Regions from separate parts of the Streptomyces sp. NPDC004065 genome, predicted to be linked through region 1. Evidence: riboswitches for the same ligand, from Rfam matches in the RefSeq annotation. Region 1 holds a riboswitch; the other holds the start of a gene.
What was found. A riboswitch is a leader RNA that binds a small molecule or an ion and turns the genes downstream of it on or off. The one in region 1 is predicted to bind glycine.
Positions count from the first base shown of each region.

Region 1 (10,505 bases):
GAAGGGCCGCATCATCGAGGACGACCGGGCGCTGCTCGTCATGCTCGACCTGGTGGCCGCCGAGCGGCGCAGCGGCCGGGTCGCGCTGCCGGTGACCACGACCCGTATCGCCGAACAGGTCGCCGCCTACCACGGCACGCAGGTCGAGTGGACCACCACCTCCCCGGACGACCTGACGCGGGTCGGCGGCGAGGAGGGGACGATCTTCGGCGGCGACGGCAAGGGCGGCTTCATCGTCCCGGAGTTCAGCAGCGTCTACGACGGCACGGCGGCGTTCGTGCGGCTGATCGGGCTCGTCGCGCGCACCCAGCTCACGCTCAGCCAGATCGACGCCCGGATCCCGCGGGCCCATGTCCTCAAGCGGGACCTGGCCACCCCGTGGGCCGTCAAGGGCCTGGTGATGCGCCGGGTCGTGGAGGAGGCCGGGGACCGCTTCGTCGACACGACGGACGGCGTGCGGGTCGTGGAGGCCGACGGCCGCTGGGTGATGGTGCTGCCCGACCCGGCCGAGGCCGTCACGCATCTGTGGGCCGAGGGACCCGACGACGCCTCCGCCCAGGCGCTGCTGGACGAGTGGGCCGCCGTGGTGGACAGCGCGGGCCGCTAGCGAGCACGCCGCAGGCCACCCCGGCGGAACCGGCCGCGGTGGCCTGCGGCGGAGCCGGCCGCGGTGGGCGGACCGCGGTAAATCGGACACCGCGCACACGTGCCGGACAAGTGTCCCCAAGGGGGCCTGTCCGGCACGCCGGTGGGGCCATTCGGAGGTCCCGGGCGCGGCGTGCGACGATGTGCGGCATGCCGCAGCAACCCCCCATTCGGAGCATCCCCTCGCGGCCCTCCCGTCCGGATGCGTCCATGTCGTTGATCACCAACGTCATGGACCACAGCCTCGACGACGGCTACGCCGAGGCGGCCGCGCGCAAGAGGGCCGCGGGCGAGGGCGGCATGCCGAAGACGCTCCGGGCCCGGCTGGGGCTCGCGGTCGGCCTGGTGCTGGCCGCTCTGGTGGTGACCGTGGGAGCGGCGCAGGCACGCGTGGCGGCGCCCACCGTGGCCAAGGAGCGCGAGGAGCTCATCGACCGCATCGACCGCGAGACGGCGGCGGCGGACCGCCTCGAGCACACCGTCGACGAACTGCGCGACGACGTCGACGCGCGGCAGCGGGAGGCGCTCCGGGACAGTGGCGGCAACGCCCGCGCCGACCTCGTCGGCTTCCTCGCCGGCGCCACCGAGGTCCACGGGCCCGGCGTGAAACTGGTCGTCGACGACGCCAAGGAAGCCAGTTCCGGCGGGAGCGGCGGCCCCCGTGAGACCTCGGGGTTCTCCGACACCGGCCGGGTCCGCGACCGGGACATGCAGCGGGTCGTCAACGGGCTGTGGCAGTCGGGGGCCGAGGCCGTCTCCATCAACGGACAGCGGCTGACCGCCCTGTCCGCGATCCGGGCGGCGGGCGACGCGATACTGGTCGACAACAAGCCGCTGGTGCCTCCCTACACGGTGCTCGCGGTGGGGGACGGCAAGCAGCTCAGCACCCGCTTCCAGGACAGCCCCGACGGGCTGTACCTGAACGCCCTGCAGGACAACTACGGCATCCGGACCAGCATCTCCGTCGAGAGCGACCTCCGGCTGCCCGCAGCACCGAGTGTGATCGTACGTACAGCACAGCCGAGCACTGAGAAGGGCACATCGTGATCGCCGTACTGGGCCTCGTCGTGGGAGTCGTGGCCGGCCTGTTGGTCCGGCCCGAGGTTCCGGCGGTCGTCGAGCCGTATCTGCCGATCGCCGTGGTGGCGGCGCTCGACGCCGTCTTCGGCGGTCTGCGGGCCATGCTCGACGGCATCTTCGACGACAAGGTCTTCGTGGTGTCGTTCCTGTCGAACGTGGTCGTCGCCGCGCTGATCGTGTTCCTGGGCGACAAGTTGGGCGTGGGGGCCCAGCTGTCCACGGGTGTCGTGGTCGTCCTCGGCATCCGCATCTTCTCCAACGCCGCGGCGATCCGCCGGCACGTCTTCCGGGCGTGAGACCGATGAGCCGGCACGAAGAGCACGCCGAGGAGCCCCGGCCGCAGACCGGCCCGGACCGCGACGCCCCCGAGCCCCGCCCCCACACGGACGCGCCGGAGCCCCGCCCGCGTCCGGACGCGCCGGAGTCCCGGCCGCGTCCGGATGTTCCCGAGTTCCGGCGGGCCGCGGAGGGCCCCGAGCCCCGCCCGCGCGCGGACGTGCCGGAGTCCCGGCGGGCCGCGGAGGGCGCCGGGTCCGGCCCGCGTCCGGATGTTCCCGAGTTCCGGCGGGCCGCGGACACCCCCGCACCGCGCCCGCGCCCGGACGTTCCCGAGTTCCGGCAGGGTGCGCAGGCGCCCCGGTTCCGGCTGCGCCCGGACGACCTGCCGGAGTCCCGTCCGTCCGCCGACGCGCCCGGGCCGCGGCAGCGGCCGCGGCTGCCCGAGGCCCGGCCGGGTGCGCCCGCGTCCGTGCCCGAGTTCCCGCTGCGCAAGGAGCTGCCCGAAGAAGTGCCCGCGGCCGTGGCCGGGCCGCGCGGGACCGGGCCGGGCGGGGCCCCCACCGCCGGACGGGCCGGCGGGGCAGGCGGGTCCGGCGAGCCCGCCGGTGACGGCACCGCGGAGGCGGGGCCGGAGCTGACCGGGCGCCGGCGGCTCGTCCAGAGCTTGTGGCCGCCGCGGCTGTCACGGGCCCAACTCATCGTTGCCGTCCTGCTGTTCGGCCTCGGCTTCGGCCTCGCCGTCCAGGTCGCCTCCAACAGCGACAGCGACAGCGCGCTGCGCGGCGCACGCCAGGAGGATCTTGTGCGCATCCTCGATGAACTCGACGGCCGGACTCAGCGTCTTGAGGACGAGAAGCAGGGACTCGAGAAGCAGCGCCAGGAGCTGGAGAACAGCTCCGACCAGGCCGAGGAGGCCCGCAGGCAGACGATCGAGAAGGAGCGGCAACTCGGCATCCTCGCGGGCACGGTGGCGGCACAGGGACCCGGCATCACGGTGACGATCGAGGACACGAAGGGGACGGTCCGGGCGGACATGCTGCTCGACGCGATACAGGAACTGCGCGCGGCCGGCGCGGAGGCGATCCAGGTGAACGGGGTCAGGGTGGTCGCCGGAACCTACCTGACGGACTCGGGCAAGAGCGTGGACGTCGACGGGAACAAGATCGAAGCGCCCTATCGTTTCAAGGTCATCGGCAAGCCGCAGGACCTCGAGCCGGCGCTGAACATCCCTGGAGGCGTGGTGCAGACCCTGGAGAAGGAGCAGGCCACCGTGACCGTCGAACGATCGGACAAGATCGTCGTGGATGCCTTGCGGGCGGCGAAGCGGCCTGACTACGCTCGGTCGTCCTCCCAGTGAACCGGGGGTGCATGGCGGCAGTCCGGCAGGGGCATGAGGTTGCGGGGGGTCGGCGCACCGATTGGGTGGTGCGTGGTGGAAACTGTCTGGTGGATACGGACGTTGTGAAGATGTCCGGGTCGACCGGTGTACGCAGTCAGGGTTCGTCCTGCCCCACGGGCGGGTCTGTTTCGGTCAAGGGGAATCGCCCGTGAAGTTGTTTGCGAAGTTGTTCGGCAAGAGCGCGCGAGAGGGCGGCGAGAACGCGACCGCCCGCCATCGTGCACAGCCCGACGCGGAGGGTCAGCGCCCGCTGTTCCGGGACCAGGTACCCGGTCCGGGCGGTGACATTTCCGGTGGTCAGGGCGCGCCGTCTGTTGACCCTGCCCAGTCGGGCGGCATAGGTTTCGGGCAACCGTCAACCTCAGGTACGGGTGGAGGGTTTGCCACCGGCCCGTACGCGTCCAATGCCCCGGCGGGGCAGCCGCGGCAGGAGGATCCGTCCATGTCGGCTCTGGTCTGTACGAGGTGCGGTAACCGCAACGCGGAGAACAGCCGCTTCTGCTCCAACTGTGGTGCGCCGCTGCGCGGCGGCGCGGTTCCCGAGCGCCCGTCGGAGACGACGTCCACGATCTCCATCTCCGGTCTCGAGGCGTACGACGCCGAGGCCACCGGGCAGACGCCGATGCTGTCCCCGGAGGCCCAGGCGGCGGTCGACGCGCTGCCGCTCGGCTCGGCGCTGCTGGTGGTGCGCCGCGGGCCGAACTCCGGCAGCCGCTTCCTGCTGGACGGCGACCTCACCACGGCCGGCCGCCACCCGCAGAGCGACATCTTCCTGGACGACGTGACGGTCTCGCGCCGGCACGTGGAGTTCCGGCGCCGCCCGGACGGTTCGTTCACGGTGGCCGACGTCGGCAGCCTGAACGGCACCTACGTCAACCGGGAGCGGATCGACGAGGTCGCGCTGTCCAACGGCGACGAGGTGCAGATCGGCAAGTACCGGCTGGTCTTCTACTCGAGCCGGCAGGGCATCTGACTCTCCCCGGGACGTCCGGGGTGACCCGAGGAAGGTCCATGCTGCAACGACCGAGCGGTGGTGCCGGGCACGGCACCGCCGCCACGGACCGTGGGCTGATGAGCATCGGCGCGGTGCTGAACGAGCTGCGCGACGAGTTCCCCGAGGTCACCATCTCCAAGATCCGGTTCCTGGAGTCGGAGGGGCTGGTCGAGCCGCGGCGCACACCCTCGGGATACCGCAAGTTCAGCCCGCAGGACGTCGAGCGCCTCGCCCGCGTGCTGCGCATGCAGCGCGACCACTATCTGCCGCTCAAGGTCATCCGCGAGCACCTGGACGCGGTGGAGCGGGGCGAGGCCGTCCAGCTGCCCGTGCTCGGCCGGCCGCGGGACGGCGAGCCGGCGCCGGCGCCGTCCGAGGCGCCCACGGCCGCCCGGATCTGCCGGTCCGAGCTGCTCGCCGCCGCCGGAATAGAGGACGCCACCCTGGCGGAGTGGGAGTCCTACGGGCTGATCACTCCCCTGGAGGACGGCGCCTACGACGCCGAGGCGGCGACCGTGGCGGCCCTCGTCTCCGAACTGGGGCGCTTCGGCATCGAGCCCCGCCACCTGCGGGTGATGAAGGCCGCCGCGGACCGGGAGGCCGGCCTCGTCGACCAGGTGGTGGCCCCGCTCAAGCGCCACCGCAACCCGCAGACCAGGGCACATGCCGAGGCCCGTACCAAAGAGCTGGCGGCGCTCACCGTCCGGCTGCACGCGGCGCTGGTGCAGACGGCGCTGGGGGTGCGCCTGCCCTGAGGGGCGGCCGGATCGCTCCCCCGTTTCCGGCCCGACTACCCAAACGTCCCGGGCACGGCCTAGGGTTGCTGTGTGAACGAGCTCGATGTCGTAGGTGTCCGGGTCGAAATGCCCTCCAACCAGCCGATCGTGCTCCTGCGTGAAGTGGGAGGCGACCGCTACCTCCCCATCTGGATCGGACCGGGGGAGGCCACGGCCATCGCCTTCGCCCAGCAGGGCATGGCCCCCGCACGGCCGCTGACCCACGACCTGTTCAAGGACGTGCTGGAGGCCGTCGGCCAGGAGCTCACCGAAGTGCGCATCACGGATCTGCGTGAGGGCGTCTTCTACGCGGAGCTGGTCTTCGCCAGCGGCGTCGAGGTGAGCGCCCGTCCCTCCGATGCCATAGCGCTGGCCCTGCGCACCGGCACGCCGATCTACGGCAGTGACACGGTGCTCGACGACGCCGGCATCGCCATCCCCGACGAACAGGAGGACGAGGTGGAGAAGTTCCGCGAGTTCCTCGACCAGATCTCACCGGAGGACTTCGGCACCAGCAGCCAGTGATCCGGGCCTCGCGGCGAACGTCCCGCGGCCGGCAGCAAGCGCATTCGGCTAGCCTTTCCCCGCGACGGGATACGGGAAACCACTCTTAGGGTGATTATCACTCGGCGTGGCGAGTGTGGCGATCGTTGACGCACCCGTGGTGACTGCCTACCGTCGAGGAGGCAGGTCAAGGACGGAGGTCGGCGTGGGAAGCAGCGGCGACGGTACGGCTGGGGGTGCCCCCGGACGCGGTGTCGGGGGAAGCGGTCCGTACCCTCCTCCGAGCTCTCGGTCCCTCCCGGGCAGGGGTTTTCTCCCGCACGGCAGCGCCGCCGACCGTGCTCCGCAACGACCGACGGCCGTGCCGAGCGGCGGAGGGGCGACGTCCATGGCGTCCGAGCAGATCGGCTACCGGGGCCCCACGGCCTGCGCGGCGGCCGGCATCACTTACCGGCAACTGGACTACTGGGCTCGCACCGGCCTCGTGGAGCCGAGCGTGCGGCCCGCCCACGGCTCCGGCACGCAGCGCCTCTACAGCTTCCGCGACGTGGTCGTGCTGAAGATCGTCAAGCGCTTCCTCGACACCGGGGTGTCGCTGCAGAACATCCGTACCGCGGTCCAGCACCTGCGTGAGCGCGGCTTCGGTGATCTGGAGCGGGTGACGCTGATGAGCGACGGCGCCACGGTCTACGAGTGCACCTCGCCCGACGAGGTGCTGGCCCTTCTCCAGGGCGGTCAGGGCGTCTTCGGCATCGCGGTCGGCGTGGTCCGGCGGGACGTGGAGAACGCCCTGTCCCAGCTGCACGGCGAGCGCGTCGACACCGGGGAGACCCTGGTGGGACACAACCCCGGTGACGAACTGGCCCGGCGCCGCAACCGGGCGGTCTGAGAAGACCGCGACCCGGACGGTCCGAAACCGCGACCGGTCGGTCTGAGACCGGGACCGGGCGGTTTGCCCCAAGGCCTCACTCGCCGGCGCGGCGCCCGACGGGGCCGTTGTCAGTGGTGTGGTGCAGCATCGTAGATGTGCGAACCGCGCCCACGATCCTGCATCTCGACATGGACGCCTTCTTCGCCTCGGCGGAGCAGGCGTCCAAGCCGAGCCTGCGCGGGAAGGCCGTGGTGGTGGGCGGCCTCGGACCGCGCGGAGTGGTCGCCACCGCGTCGTACGAGGCACGGGTCTTCGGGGTGCACTCCGCGATGCCGATGGCCCAGGCGCGGCGGCTCGCGCCGAACGCCGCGTACCTCGTGCCGCGCTTCGCCTTCTACCGCTCCATCAGCGACCAGGTGATGGAGCTGCTCCGGGCGCTGTCGCCGCTGGTGGAGCCGCTCAGCCTGGACGAGGCGTTCGTGGACCTGGAGGCCGGGGGAGTGGCCTGGGACGCGGACTCGGCCCGGCTCGCCGGTACGAAGCTGCGCGCCGACATCCGGGCCGTCACGGGGCTGACCGGTTCGGTGGGCCTGGCCGCCTCCAAGATGCTGGCGAAGATCGCCTCGGAGCAGGCCAAGCCGGACGGACTGGTGCTGATCGAGCCGGGGAGCGAGCGGGCCCTGCTCGGCCCCATGTCCGTGCGGACCCTGCCGGGCGTGGGACCGGCCACGGGCGACCATCTGCGACGGGCCGGCATCCACACCGTGGACGAGATCGCCGAGGCCGGCGAGGACGAACTCGTCCGGCTGCTGGGCAAGGCCCACGGGCACGCGCTGTACGCGATGGCGCTGGCGCGCGACGAGCGGCCCGTGGTCGCCGAGCGCGAGGCCAAGTCGGTGTCGGTCGAGGACACCTACGACGTGGACATCCACGACCGGGTGCGGGTGGGCCTGGAGGTGCAGCGGCTGGCCGACCGGTGTGTGCGGCGGCTGCGCGGGGCCGGGCTGTCGGGCCGGACCATCGTGCTGAAGGTGCGGCGGTACGACTTCTCCACGCTGACCCGGTCGGAGACGCTGCGCGGGCCCACCGACGACCCGGCGGTGGTGCGGGAGGCGGCGGCCCGGCTGCTGGACTCGGTCGACACCACGGGCGGGGTGCGACTGCTCGGTGTGGGGGTGAGCGGCCTGGCCGACTACACCCAGGAGGACCTGTTCGCCCAGGCCGCGGGGGCGCGGGCGGCGAGCGCGGCGGAGAGCGAGGCGGTCGCCGAGGAGCCGCCGGACGCCCGGGCGGAGGAGGCCGCGCCCGTGGAGCGGCGCTGGCCGGCCGGTCACGACGTGCGCCACAGCGAGTACGGCCACGGATGGGTGCAGGGCAGCGGTCTGGGCCGGGTCACCGTCCGGTTCGAGACGCCCGACTCGGAGCCGGGACGCGTGCGGACGTTCCGGACGGACGATCCCGGTCTGGAGCCCGCGGACCCGCTGCCCCTGGTGCCCCGAAGACCCGGGACGCCCCAGTGCGTGCCCGCCGCGGACTTCGGGTCCCCGGACTTCACGTCCGGGGTCTTCGGGACCTCGGGCTTCGAGGCCGCGGGCGGGCCGTCGCCTGCGACGGGCGCGCCCGCCGAGAACGGCGCGCCGGCCGCGCGGAGCACGTCGGCTGCGAGAGACGCGTCGGCCGAGAAGGGCACGTCGGCTGCGAGAGACGCGTCGGCCGGGGACGGCGCATCCGCCGGGGACCCCGGGCCGGCCGTCGACGCCACCCCCGCCGGGGAACGCGTCCCCGGCGGGGGCAGCGCCTCCACCGCGGGGACCGCGGCGGGTCCGGGAGGGTGAACCGGCCGCGCCCGCCGTTGCGGCCACCGGCCCGGTGGCCGCAACGGCGCGCGGAGAGCCGGCCACGGCCCCCGGCTGCCGCGCCTCGGCGGCCGGGGACCGCGGCCGCGCGGGGAAGGGGCGGGGAACCCACCGTGAGCACGGACGGCGGATGTTCCGGCGGCGGGGATTACGCCGCCGGGGGGGGTGCTCTCAGGTCTCCTCCGTGCCCGAGCCCGCCAGTTTGCCGAAATCGCGGTCCACGAGCCCGGGAGGAGAGGCCACGTCGAGACCGTAGTGGTGGTAGAGCTGCAGTTCCTGCTCGGGGGAGAGATGGCGGCCGACGCCGAAGTCGGGGGCGTCCTTGATCAGGACGCGGTCGAAGGGGACACGCAGCGCGCCGTCGACCAGTTCGCTGGGCTCCAGGGGGACGAAGGCGTCCCGCGAGAACAGGCCGGTGCGTATGGCCGCCCACTCGGGCACGCCCGTCGCGTCGTCGAGGTACACCTCGTCGACCGTGCCGATCTTGTTGCCATTGCGGTCGAACGCCTTGCGGCCGATCAGGTTGCGCGGATCGATCTCGGTCTGCACGGTCCCTCCACTTGGTCGCAACTCATCCGTAAGCACTACAAAAGAGCACATTGGGCCGAGCGGCCACTCGAAGGCCCGTGCGCCCCACCCGCTGGTACGCTGGCACTGGCTGCTGACCCTGTGCGGGAGAGTCCTCCGGCGGCGACCGGAGGCGCCGAAGGAGCAAATCCTCCCCGGAATCTCTCAGGCCCACGTACCGCACGGGTGAGGTCACTCTGGAAAGCAGAGGGGTGTCGAGGGACGCCGCTCTCACCGACGGTGAAAGCCGGGAGCCCCGCGGGCGGCCCGGTGAAGCTCTCAGGTCGAGATGACAGAGGGGGAGGCCGTCGGGGCACCCGTGCCGTGGTGTCCCTCGAAGGTCGTGTCAGACCAGGAGGCCTCCGCAATGACCGCCCAGCGCATCCCGCTCTCCGAACTCGAACAGGGCGTTCCCTTCGAACAGCGCCACATCGGCCCCGACCACGAGGCCCGGGCCAAGATGCTCGCGCAGGTCGGCTACGGCTCGCTGGACGAGCTCACCGCGGCCGCGGTGCCGGACGTGATCAAGAACGCCGACGCGCTCGACCTGCCCGGCGCGCGGACCGAGGCCGAGGTGCTGGCCGAACTGCGCTCCCTCGCCGACCGCAACCAGGTCCTCAGCTCCATGATCGGCCTCGGCTACTACGGCACGTTCACCCCGCCGGTGATCCTGCGCAACGTCATGGAGAACCCGGCCTGGTACACGGCCTACACGCCCTACCAGCCGGAGATCTCCCAGGGCCGCCTCGAGGCCCTGCTGAACTTCCAGACCATGGTCGCCGACCTCACCGGCCTGCCGACCTCCGGCGCCTCGCTGCTCGACGAAGGCACGGCCGCCGCCGAGGCGATGGCGCTGTCCCGGCGCATGGGCAAGAACAAGAAGGGCCTGTTCCTGGTCGACGCGGACGCGCTGCCGCAGACCGTCGCCGTCATCGAGACGCGTGCCGAGCCGACCGGTGTCGAGGTCGTCGTCGCCGACCTCAGCGACGGCATTCCCGCCGAGATCGCCGAGCGCGAGATCAACGGCGTGCTGCTGCAGTACCCGGGCGCCTCCGGTGCCGTACGCGACCTCAAGCCGGTCATCGACCAGGCCCACGAGCTGGGCGCCCTGGTGACCGTGGCCGCCGATCTGCTCGCCCTCACCCTGCTGAAGTCCCCGGGCGAGCTGGGCGCGGACATCGCCGTCGGCACCACCCAGCGCTTCGGCGTGCCCATGGGCTTCGGCGGCCCGCACGCCGGCTACATGGCGGTGCAGGAGAAGTTCGCCCGCAGCCTGCCCGGCCGTCTGGTCGGCGTCTCCGTCGACGCCGACGGCAACAGGGCCTACCGCCTCGCCCTGCAGACCCGCGAGCAGCACATCCGCCGCGAGAAGGCCACCAGCAACATCTGCACCGCCCAGGTACTGCTGGCCGTCATGGCCGGCATGTACGCCGTCTACCACGGCCCCGAGGGCCTGCGGTCGATCGCCGGACGCACCCACCGCTACGCCACGATCCTCGCCGAGGGCCTGAAGGCAGGCGGCGTCGAGGTCGTG
Region 1 is NZ_JBJDQT010000007.1:213,319-223,823, reverse strand. It holds gene ACI2LW_RS11665 (sugar phosphate nucleotidyltransferase) at 1-607, shown strand, start outside; gene ACI2LW_RS11660 (DUF881 domain-containing protein) at 796-1,692, shown strand; gene ACI2LW_RS11655 (small basic family protein) at 1,689-2,021, shown strand; gene ACI2LW_RS11650 (DUF881 domain-containing protein) at 2,441-3,361, shown strand; gene ACI2LW_RS11645 (FHA domain-containing protein) at 3,423-4,376, shown strand; gene ACI2LW_RS11640 (MerR family transcriptional regulator) at 4,415-5,152, shown strand; gene ACI2LW_RS11635 (bifunctional nuclease family protein) at 5,225-5,698, shown strand; gene ACI2LW_RS11630 (MerR family transcriptional regulator) at 5,883-6,566, shown strand; gene ACI2LW_RS11625 (DNA polymerase IV) at 6,704-8,383, shown strand; gene ACI2LW_RS11620 (PRC-barrel domain-containing protein) at 8,576-8,953, opposite strand; glycine riboswitch at 9,067-9,162, shown strand; gene gcvP (aminomethyl-transferring glycine dehydrogenase) at 9,339-10,505, shown strand, end outside.

Region 2 (10,505 bases), on a different contig from region 1:
CGCATGCCGTGGGTCAGGTGCCCGCCGTGCGCGAGGTCCAGGCCCATGATCGTGTCGCCGGGCTGCAGCAGCGCGAACATCGCGGCCGCGTTGGCCTGGGCGCCCGAGTGCGGCTGGACGTTGGCGTGCTCGGCGCCGAACAGCGCCTTGATCCGGTCGACGGCGATCCGCTCGACCACGTCGACGTGCTCGCAGCCGCCGTAGTAGCGCCGGCCCGGGTAGCCCTCGGCGTACTTGTTGGTGAGGACCGAGCCCTGCGCCTCCATGACCGCGACCGGGGCGAAGTTCTCCGAGGCGATCATCTCGAGGGTGGACTGCTGGCGGTGCAGCTCGGCGTCGACCGCGGCGGCGACGTCCGGGTCGAGTTCGTGCAGCGGGGTGTTCAGAACGCTCATCTGCTCAGTCATCGTCGCGCTGCTCAGCCCGCCGTCTCGGCGGCGTACTCGTCGGCGGAAAGGAGGTCGGCGGGCTCCTCCGAGACGCGCACCTTGAACAGCCAGCCGCCCTCGAAGGGCGCGGAGTTCACCAGCGACGGGTCGTTCACCACGTCCTCGTTGATCTCCGTGACCTCACCGCTGACCGGGGAGTACAGGTCGGACACCGACTTCGTCGACTCCAGCTCGCCGCAGGTCTCGCCCGCGGTCACCGTGTCGCCGACCTCGGGGAGCTGGGCGTAGACGACGTCGCCGAGCGCGTTGGCCGCGAACTCGGTGATGCCGACCGTCGCCACGCCGTCCTCGGCGGGCGACAGCCACTCGTGCTCCTTGCTGTAGCGCAGCTGCTGGGGGTTGCTCATGGCCTGGATTCTCCTGTACGCGGGGGGTGCTGATGGATGGGGACCTGCGAAGGGCGTGCGGGACCGGACACGGCGGGCCGGTTCCCGGCGCGGGCGCGGCACGCGTGTGCCCGCGTGCGCCCCGCCCTCACGCCCTGCTGCTCACGACGGTGTCACTTCCGCCGCTTGTAGAAGGGCAGCGCCACGACCTCGTACGGCTCGTGGCTGCCCCGGATGTCCACGCCCACGCCCGGGGTGCCCGGAGCGGCGTGGGCGGCGTCGACGTACGCCATGGCGATCGGCTTGCCCAGGGTGGGGGAGGGGGCGCCGGAGGTGACCTCGCCGATCACCTCGCCGTCCGCGACGACGGCGTACCCCGCGCGGGGGACGCGGCGGCCCTGGGCGACCAGGCCGACCAGCACCCGCGGCGGGCTGGCGGCGGCACGCTCGGCGGCGGCGGCCAGCGCCTCGCGCCCCACGAAGTCGCCCTCCTTGTCGAACTTCACCACCCGGCCCAGACCCGCGTCGAACGGGGTCAGCGCGGTCGTCAGCTCGTGCCCGTACAGCGGCATGCCCGCCTCCAGGCGCAGCGTGTCGCGGCAGGACAGCCCGCACGGGACCAGCCCCACGCCCTCGCCGGCGTCGGTCAGCGCCCGCCACAGCTTCTCGGCGTCGGCCGGGGCGACGAACAGCTCGAAGCCGTCCTCGCCGGTGTAGCCGGTGCGCGCGATCAGCGCGGGCACGCCCGCGACCGTGCCCGGCAGGCCGGCGTAGTACTTCAGCCCGTCCAGGTCGGCGTCGGTCAGGGACTTGAGGATGCCCGGCGACTCGGGGCCCTGGACGGCGATCAGCGCGTAGGCGTCACGGTCGTCGCGGACCTCGGCGTCGAAGCCGGCCGCCCGCTCGGTGAGCGCGTCGAGCACCACCTGGGCGTTGGCGGCGTTGGCGACGACCATGTACTCGGTCTCGGCCAGCCGGTAGACGATCAGGTCGTCGAGGATGCCGCCGTCGGCCCGGCAGATCATGGTGTAGCGGGCGCGCCCGACGCCGACGGAGCCGATGTTGCCCACCAGGGCGTGGTCCAGCAGGGCGGCGGCCGCCGGGCCGGTGACCGTGATCTCGCCCATGTGGGACAGGTCGAACAGGCCCGCCCTGGTGCGCACGGCCAGGTGCTCGTCGCGCTCGGAGCCGTAGCGCAGGGGCATGTCCCAGCCGGCGAAGTCGGTCATCGTCGCCCCCAGCGAGCGGTGCAGCGCGTCGAGCGCGGTGCGGCGCGGCTGCGGGGACGGCTGCGGCGATTCGGTACTGCTCATCGGTCGGTCTCCAAGGCGATGGGGTCCCCGCGCGCGGTCCGGTCCGGGCCGGGCGCGGGGGAGGACGAGGAGGGATCTCGTGTCCTCCCCATCTGTCATCGGAACCTGAGAGGTTCGCCCTGACCCGCCGGCGGGCGGACGGTCACGGCTTGCACCTTGGGTGGAGCCACTGCGGCAGCGGCCCGCTTTTCAGATGTGCCTCGCCCACGCGGTAATGGTGCCTGAGAGATTCAAGGGAGGGACTTGCTCCTTCGGCGCCCCAGCGAGACGGACGGCTGGGGACTCTCCCGCGCGGATTCAAGCGGCCGGTATGCAGTTGACGCCGACATCATTGCACGCCCGGGGCGCCCTCGGCAGGGCCGCCTTTGTAACCGGCCTGTGGCCGTACGCGCACGAAAAGAGGGAAGACCTCGCATTACCTTCTCTTTGCACTCGACGGGGAGGTGCACTGCCACCACCCCAGGGGAGGACGATGACGGTGAACAGGACCGCGGCCTGCGCCACGACCCCAGCCCTCGCACTGCCGGAGCAGGCTCTCGGCCTGCCCCCGCGCCCCGGGGCGCCCGCCCGCGAGCGCGGCGGCGGGCGGCCCGCCCCGGTCGTCCGCGACCTGCGCGGCCGGCCGGCCGGCCACGGCCCGCGCGCGCTGCTCTTCGGCCCGCGCGACGTGGTCGTGATCACGGGGCTGCCCGGCAGCGGCAAGTCGACCCTGATGCGGCGCGCGGTCCCCGGCACCCGGATCGACTCCCAGGACATGCGCGAGCGCTGGGACGCCCGGCTGGCGCACCGCCTCCCGTACGCCGTGTACCGCCCGCTGGTCCGCCTCGCCCACTACGCCGGTCTGCGCCGGGCCCTGCGCACCGGAGAGGGCCTGGTGGTCCACGACTGCGGCACCCAGACCTGGGTCCGGTCCTGGCTGGCCCGCGCCGCCCGCCGCCGCGGCGGCACCCTGCACCTGCTCCTGCTGGACGTCGCCCCCGGCACCGCGCTGGCCGGCCAGCGCGCACGCGGCCGGGGCGTCTCCCGCTACGCCTTCCTGCGCCACCGCAGGGCCACCGCCCGCCTGCTGCGCTCGGCCGAACAGGGCGACCTCCCGGCGGGCTGCGCCTCGGCCACCCTGCTGGACCGCGCCGCGGCGGCCACCCTGCACCGCATCGGCTTCACGGGGTGAGGCGAGGCGCGCGAGTGGGGGCGCCGGTGCGCGTGCGGCCTCTGGCGTGACCGCGACCGCCGGCGCGACAGGCATCGCGGGTGCGGCCGGGACCCCCGGTGCGGCCGGGGTCGCGGGTGCCGGTGCGACTGCCGGCGCGACCGGGATCGCTGGCGCGACCGGGGTCGCGACCGGGACTCCCGGTGCCAGTGTGACCTCTTGCGTGCCCGCGGTCGCCGCCGTGCCCGCGACCGCCGCCGTGCCCGCGACCGCTGGCGCGGCTGGGGCCGCCGACGCGACGGTGGCTGGGACTGCCGGTGCGGCCGTGGCCGTGACCGGGGCCGCCGGTGCGAGCGAGGCTGCCGGTGCCGCCGGGGTCGCGACCGGGACTCCCGGTGCCAGTGTGACCTCTTGCGTGCCCGCGACCGCCGCCGTGCCCGCGACCGCTGGCGCGGCTGGGGCCGCCGACGAGACGGTGGATGGGACCGCTGGTGCGGTCGGGGCCGCCGACGCGAGCGAGGCCGCCGGTGCGGCCGGGACCCCCGGTGCGGTCGGGGTCGCGGCCGGGACTGCCGGTGCGAGTGCGCCCTCTGCCGTGACCGTGACCTCTGGCGCGCCCGCGACCGCGAGCGCCGACGCGGCCCCGCGGCCCGCCCGCGGCAGGCAGGCGGGCGCACGCGGCAGGCGGGCGGGCTGGCGTGCGGGGCCGGCGTCGTCGGCGCCCGGACCTGCCGGTGTGCCGTACCCGTGGGGAACGCGCCGGGCGGGCGGGCGTGCGGGGCCGGTGTCGTCGGTGCCCGGGCCCGCCGGTGTGCCGTACCCGTGGGGAACGCGGCGGGCGGGCTGGCGTGTGGGGCCGGTGTCGTCGGTGCCCGGGCCCGCCGGTGTGCCGTGCCCGGGCGGAACGCGCCGGGCGGGTGCCCCGGCGGGAACCGTTAGCCTTTCGGGCACAGCAGTGGTTCTCGGCAGGCGGTAGGCAGATGGACTTCCCGGCGGGCTTCTCCGCGGATTTCTCCTCGGACTTCCCGGCACAGGCGCACCCCCACCCCCACGGCGGGTGGCCCGGCAACGAGCTCGAGGAGGTGCTGTCGGCGTCCCTGGGCGTCCCGGCGGCCGGCGGCCGGATCGTCGAGGTGCTCGGCCGCAGCTTCCTGTGGGTGCCCCTGCCCAACGGCGGCGGCCCCGGCACCGGTCCGCTCGACCTGCCCACCATGGAGATCGACGGCCAGGCGTACGTGCCGGTGTTCAGCTCCGAGGAGCAGCTCCGCCGGGTCGCCGGTTCCCACATGGCGTACACCGTCGCGCCCGCCGTCGAGTTCGCGCGCGGACTGCCCGCGCAGGTCGGGCTCGCGATCAACCCCGAGGGCGTGGTCGGCGTCCCGCTGCCCCCCGCGGCCGTGGCCGACCTGTGCCGGGCGGGCCGCACCGTGCTGGACGGCCCCGCGACCGGCGGCCGGGTCCGCCTGTTCGAGCCCGACTGGCAGGACGACCCGGTGGACTTCCTCTCCGCCGCCTCCGAGGAGTTCGCCGCGACGGGCGTGGTGCGCACCGCCCGCCGCTGCCTGGCCGCGGTCGAGACGGCCGACCCGGTGATGTTCGTCGGCGTCGAACTGTCCCAGTGGGAGGGCGACCTGCGGGTCCGCCCCCTGGACGCCCTGGGCCGGGCCCTGGCCAGGGTGCCGGTGGCCTGGCCGGTGAACCTGGTCCTGCTGGACGTGACCGACGACCCGGTGGCCGAGTGGATGAGGGAGCGCGTGCGGCCGTTCTACCAGTACGGCCCCTGAGGCGCCGAAGTGGCGTGAAACCTGACCCCGTACCGGGCGGCCGGGCGGCTTTAAGCTAGAGCCCGGCTCGGCGAAACGTTGGTTGCACGAAGGGGCGGTACAAAGGTGAGCGCGAGCGGCACGGCCGCGGCCGGGCACGTGGAGCAGATGCTGCGCCAGGTGACGCCCGGCCGCTACGACGCCTACGAGGCGCTGCTGCGCGCCCTCGCGGCCCCGTCCTCCGGCCAGGTCTGGATGCTGCTGTGGCACGGCCAGTCCGGGGCGCCGGACGCCCAGTACGGCCACATGGAGGTCGACGGCCACAGCTACGCGCCCTGCGTCACCTCCGCCCAGGAGCTGTCGGCCAGTGGCTGGAACCGTTCGTTCGAGGTGGTGGACGGCCTCGAGGTGGCCCGCGCCCTCTACCCCGACCGCTACGGCCTGTGGCTCAACCCGCACGCGCCGGGCGGCGGCGTCGGCATCCCCTGGCTGGACCTGCGGCGCATCGCCACCGGCCTGGACCGCCAGCCCGCCGGCCCGCTGCGGCTGTCCGAACCGGCCATCGAGATCCCGCACTTCTACGCCCTGCTCGCCCAGAACGCCCACCGCACCCCGGCGGTCCGCTCACTGCGCCGCGCCTGGGTGCAGCCCGCGCTGGGGGCGCCGTACCTCGCCATCGGCCTGGAGGTGTACGACACCTCGCCGCCCGCCGTCGACTCGGTGCGGGCGATGATGCGGCAGTCCGTCGGCGCCGTCCCCGACGGCCTGCCGGTGTCGACGGTCGCGATGTCCGACGAGCACGACCCGGTGGCGATGTGGCTGCGCGTCAACTCCCGCCCCTTCTACGACCGCGAGGCCCACGCGGCCCCCGCCGGCCTGCCGGCGGCCGGCTACGGGTACCCGCCGGCGGGCGGCGGCTACTGAACGGCGGGCGGCTGCTCGGCTGTCGGCGGCCGTCCGGCCGCCGCCCGCCGAGCAGCCGCTCCGGCAGGACCGCGCGGCGCGCCGTCCGGCCGCCCCTTCACATCCGCCACATGCTGCACGCGCCCCTCACACTTCTGCGCGCGTAGACACAGATGATTCGCACCGATTGGCGGCACAATCACCCTTGTGTCCCAACTGCCCCGTGTCCGAGGGGCGTTACCCACTGTTCGGATAACGGAATCCCCTGAACTGCATCACGGTTGCGCATACTTTCGTCTTCTGGGCTGGCGAGTGATCGCGAGCGCGTTGAAGACTCGCATCTCAGACGCGAGGCCATCGATCCTGTGATCGAACCAATCGAAGGATCCGCTGGACAGTCGAGCCGCACCCATCAGCGGCCGCCGCCGCGCAGCAGGTAAGCGAACCAAGCCGTCCACAGCGGCGGACAAAGGCCGGTCACCACCGGCGAGAGGGGTCAGGTCACTGTGACCGCACCGATCGAGACCACCGGGGCGGAAGCCGGAGCGCAGCCGGAGGCCGTGCTCGCCGGGGCCAAGAGGAGCCAGATCGAAGGGCGTTCACTCACCCAAATCGCCTGGACCCGCTTCAAGAGGGACAAGGTGGCCGTGGCGGGTGGCGTCGTGGTCGTCCTGCTGGTTCTCATGGCTGTCCTCGCCAAGCCGATCGAGTGGGCCTTCGGGCTCGACCCGGACAAGTTCCACCAGGACCTGATCGACCCCGCCCTACTTGCTCCCAAGGGCGGCTGGGGCGGCATGAGCTGGTCCCACCCGCTGGGCATCGAGCCGCAGTACGGGCGCGACATGCTGGCCCGCATCATCGACGGCTCCTGGGTCTCGCTGCTGGTCGCCGGCGGCGCGACGCTGCTGTCGGTCGTGATCGGCACGGTGCTCGGCGTCGTCGCCGGCTACTACGGCGGCTGGGTGGACAGTCTCATCAGCAAGCTGATGGACACCTTCCTGGCCTTCCCGCTCCTGCTGTTCGCCATCGCCATCTCGGCCTCGGTGCAGGACGGCTTCTTCGGCCTGGACGGACTGCCGCTGCGCATCTGCGTGCTGATCTTCGTGATCGGCTTCTTCAGCTGGCCGTACATCGGCCGCATCGTGCGGGCCCAGACGATGAGCCTGCGCAAGCGGGAGTTCATCGAGGCCGCGCAGAGTCTCGGAGCCCGGGGCCCCTACGTCCTCTTCCGGGAACTGCTCCCCAACCTCGTCGCGCCGATCCTCGTCTACTCGACGCTGATCATCCCGACGAACATTCTCTTCGAGGCCGCGCTGAGCTTCCTCGGAGTCGGCATCGCTCCGCCGCAGGCCTCCTGGGGCGGAATGCTCAGCAACGCCGTGGATCTCTACACAGCGGATCCGCAGTTCATGTTCGTGCCCGGACTGGCGATCTTCATCACCGTCCTGGCCTTCAACCTGCTGGGTGACGGGCTGCGTGACGCCCTCGACCCTCGCAGCAAGTGATCCATCGACAGATCCATCCATAGAGGGGGCTTTCCTCACGTGAAGACGAGAAGGGTTACCGCGGCCGTTGCGTCGGTCATGGTGCTCTCGCTGGGCGCCGCTGCGTGCGGCGGCGGGGGCGGCAGCGACAAGGGCTCCGGTGGTAGCGGAAAGAAGGACGCGGCGCTGGACTCCATCGTCAACGCGTCGAGCAAGAAGGGGGGCACGGTCCGTCTGGAGGACTCCGACGTGCCCGACTCCCTGGACCCGGGCAACACGTACTACGGCTTCGTGCAGAACTTCTCGCGGCTGTACGCGCGTACGCTCGTGACGTTCAAGCCGGCCGCGGGCAAGGACGGCCTCACGGTCGTTCCCGACCTCGCCGAGTCCCTGGGCAAGCCCAGCGACGGCGCCAAGACGTGGACGTACAAGCTGCGTGAGGGCGTGAAGTTCCAGGACGGCACCCCGGTGACGTCCAAGGACATCAAGTACGCGATCGAGCGCTCCAACTTCGCGCCCGAGGCCCTCTCCAACGGCCCGACCTACTTCAAGAGCTACCTGGTCGGCGGCGACAAGTACAAGGGCCCGTACAAGGACAAGTCGCCCGAGGGCCTGAAGTCGATCGAGACCCCGGACGACCGGACGATCGTCTTCAAGCTGAACCAGCCGTTCGCCGACTTCGACTACCTGGCGACCTTCTCCCAGACGGCCCCCGTGCCGCAGGCGAAGGACGACGGCGCCAAGTACGTCCAGCACATCGTGTCCTCCGGCCCGTACCAGTTCCAGTCGTACGAGGAGGGCCGCAGCGCCGTCCTGGTCCGCAACAAGAACTGGGACGCCAAGACGGACCCGGTGCGCAAGGCGCTGCCGGACCGCATCGAGGTCAAGTTCAAGGTCAACCCGGTCACGATCGACAACAACCTGCTGGCCGACAAGATCACGGGTGACATCGCGGGCACCGGCGTGCAGCCGCAGACCCAGCCGAAGGTGCTGAGCGGCAAGTACGCCAAGCAGACGGACAACTCCTACGCGGGCGCCACGTCGTACATCGCGCTGAACGTCAACGTGAAGCCGTTCGACAACATCCACTGCCGCAAGGCCGTGCAGTGGGCGATCGACAAGAAGTCGGTGCTCGACGCCATCGGCGGCACCCCGAAGGGCGACGTGGCCAGCACGCTGCTGCCGCCGTCGGTCAACGGCTACACCAAGTTCGACACCTACGCGACCCCGGGCAACAAGGGCGACGTGGCCAAGGCCAAGGAAGAGCTCAAGGCGTGCGGCAAGCCGAACGGCTTCGCCACCACGCTGACGGCCCGTTCCGACCGTCCCGCCGAGGTGGCGCAGGCCACCGCGATCCAGAACTCGCTGAAGGCCGCCGGCATCACCGTCGACATCAAGCAGTTCCCCTCCGGCAAGTACTTCTCCAACTTCGCCGGTGTCCCGAGCTACGTCCACGAGCACAAGCTGGGCATGCTGTCCATGGCGTGGGGTGCCGACTGGCCGACCGGCTACGGCTTCCTGGACCAGATCATCAACGGTGCGGCCATCAAGCCGTCGGGTGGCAACAACCTGATGGAGCTGAACGACCCGAAGATCAACAACGCTCTGAAGTCCGCGATCGCCAACACGGACTCCGCGGCCCGCACGAAGGCCTGGGGCGACATCGACAAGATGGTGCTCGACAACGCCTCCGTCGTGCCGCTGGTCTACCGCAAGAACCTGCTGCTCCGGCCGACGTCCGCGACCAACGTGACGGTCACGCAGGCGTACCTCGGCATGTACGACTACGCACTGCTGAGCTCCTCGAAGTAACAGCAGGCCGGATACCCCTGAAAGGCAGGTGAAGGCACCGGGTGGCCGGGGCGGACACACTCCGCCCCGGCCACCCGGAGCCGCACAGCTGTGGCTGCGTACATCATCCGACGCGTCTTCGGCGCATTGGTACTGCTGCTGGTGGTCAGCGCAGTCACCTTCGCCATCTTCTTCCTGGTCCCCCGCCTGGGCGGCCAGACAGCCACCCAGCTGGCCACCCAGTACGTCGGCAAGGACGCCAACCCCGAGTCCGTCGCCGCGATCAAGAGGAACCTGGGTTTCGACCAGCCCATCTACATCCAGTACTGGGACTACCTCAAGGGCCTGTTCGTGGGCGCCGACTACAAGTTCGGCCCCGACGCCAGTCACTGCGACGCCCCTTGCTTCGGGTACTCCTTCAAGAGTCACGTCGAGGTGTGGCCGCAGCTGACCCAGCGCATCCCGATCTCCTTCTCGCTGGCCGTCGGCGCGGCCGTGATCTGGGTGATCTTCGGTGTGACGACCGGTGTGATCTCCGCCCTGCGCAAGGGCAGGCCGGTCGACCGCATCTCGATGTTCATCGCGCTGGCCGGCGTCTCCCTCCCGATCTTCTTCACCGGGCAGGTCATCAACGCGCTGTTCGTCTACCAGTGGCCCATCTGGGACAGCACCGACTACGTGCCGTTCACCGAGAACCCCGCCGACTGGGCCTGGCACCTGCTGCTGCCCTGGATCAGCCTCGCTTTCCTCTTCTCCGCCACCTACGCCCGGCTCACCCGGGCGGGCATGCTGGAGACGATGAGTGAGGACTACATCCGCACGGCCCGGGCCAAGGGCCTGCGCGAGACCACGGTCGTCACCAAGCACGGGCTGCGCGCCTCGCTGACCCCGATCGTCACCATCTTCGGCATGGACTTCGGCACCCTGGTCGGCACCGCGGTGCTCACCGAGACCGTCTTCTCCCTGCAGGGCATCGGCGCGTACTCCATCCAGGCCATCAAGGACAACGACCTGCCCATCGTGATGGGCGTGACCCTGGTCGCCGCGTTCTTCATCGTCTTCTGCAACCTCGTCGTCGACCTGGTGTACGCAGCCATCGACCCCCGCGTGAGGTACTCGTGAGCAAGCTCGACAAGGCGGCGCTCGGCGAACCGGCCCCCGTCGCCCCCACCGACGCCGACGACGCGTTCCTCTCCGTTCGCGATCTGCGCATCCACTTCAACACCGACGACGGCCTGGTCAAGTCGGTGGACGGGGTCAGCTTCGACGTGCGCCGGGGCCAGACCCTGGGCATCGTCGGCGAGTCCGGTTCCGGCAAGTCCGTCA
Region 2 is NZ_JBJDQT010000014.1:135,153-145,657, reverse strand. It holds gene glyA (serine hydroxymethyltransferase) at 1-395, opposite strand, end outside; gene gcvH (glycine cleavage system protein GcvH) at 419-796, opposite strand; gene gcvT (glycine cleavage system aminomethyltransferase GcvT) at 949-2,088, opposite strand; glycine riboswitch at 2,288-2,388, opposite strand; gene ACI2LW_RS17395 (AAA family ATPase) at 2,561-3,259, shown strand; gene ACI2LW_RS17390 (enhanced serine sensitivity protein SseB) at 4,219-5,022, shown strand; gene ACI2LW_RS17385 (enhanced serine sensitivity protein SseB C-terminal domain-containing protein) at 5,128-5,925, shown strand; gene ACI2LW_RS17380 (ABC transporter permease) at 6,411-7,409, shown strand; gene ACI2LW_RS17375 (ABC transporter substrate-binding protein) at 7,488-9,200, shown strand; gene ACI2LW_RS17370 (ABC transporter permease) at 9,291-10,301, shown strand; gene ACI2LW_RS17365 (ABC transporter ATP-binding protein) at 10,298-10,505, shown strand, end outside.
Region 2: another riboswitch for glycine. It lies ahead of gcvT (glycine cleavage system aminomethyltransferase GcvT); the one in region 1 lies ahead of gcvP (aminomethyl-transferring glycine dehydrogenase).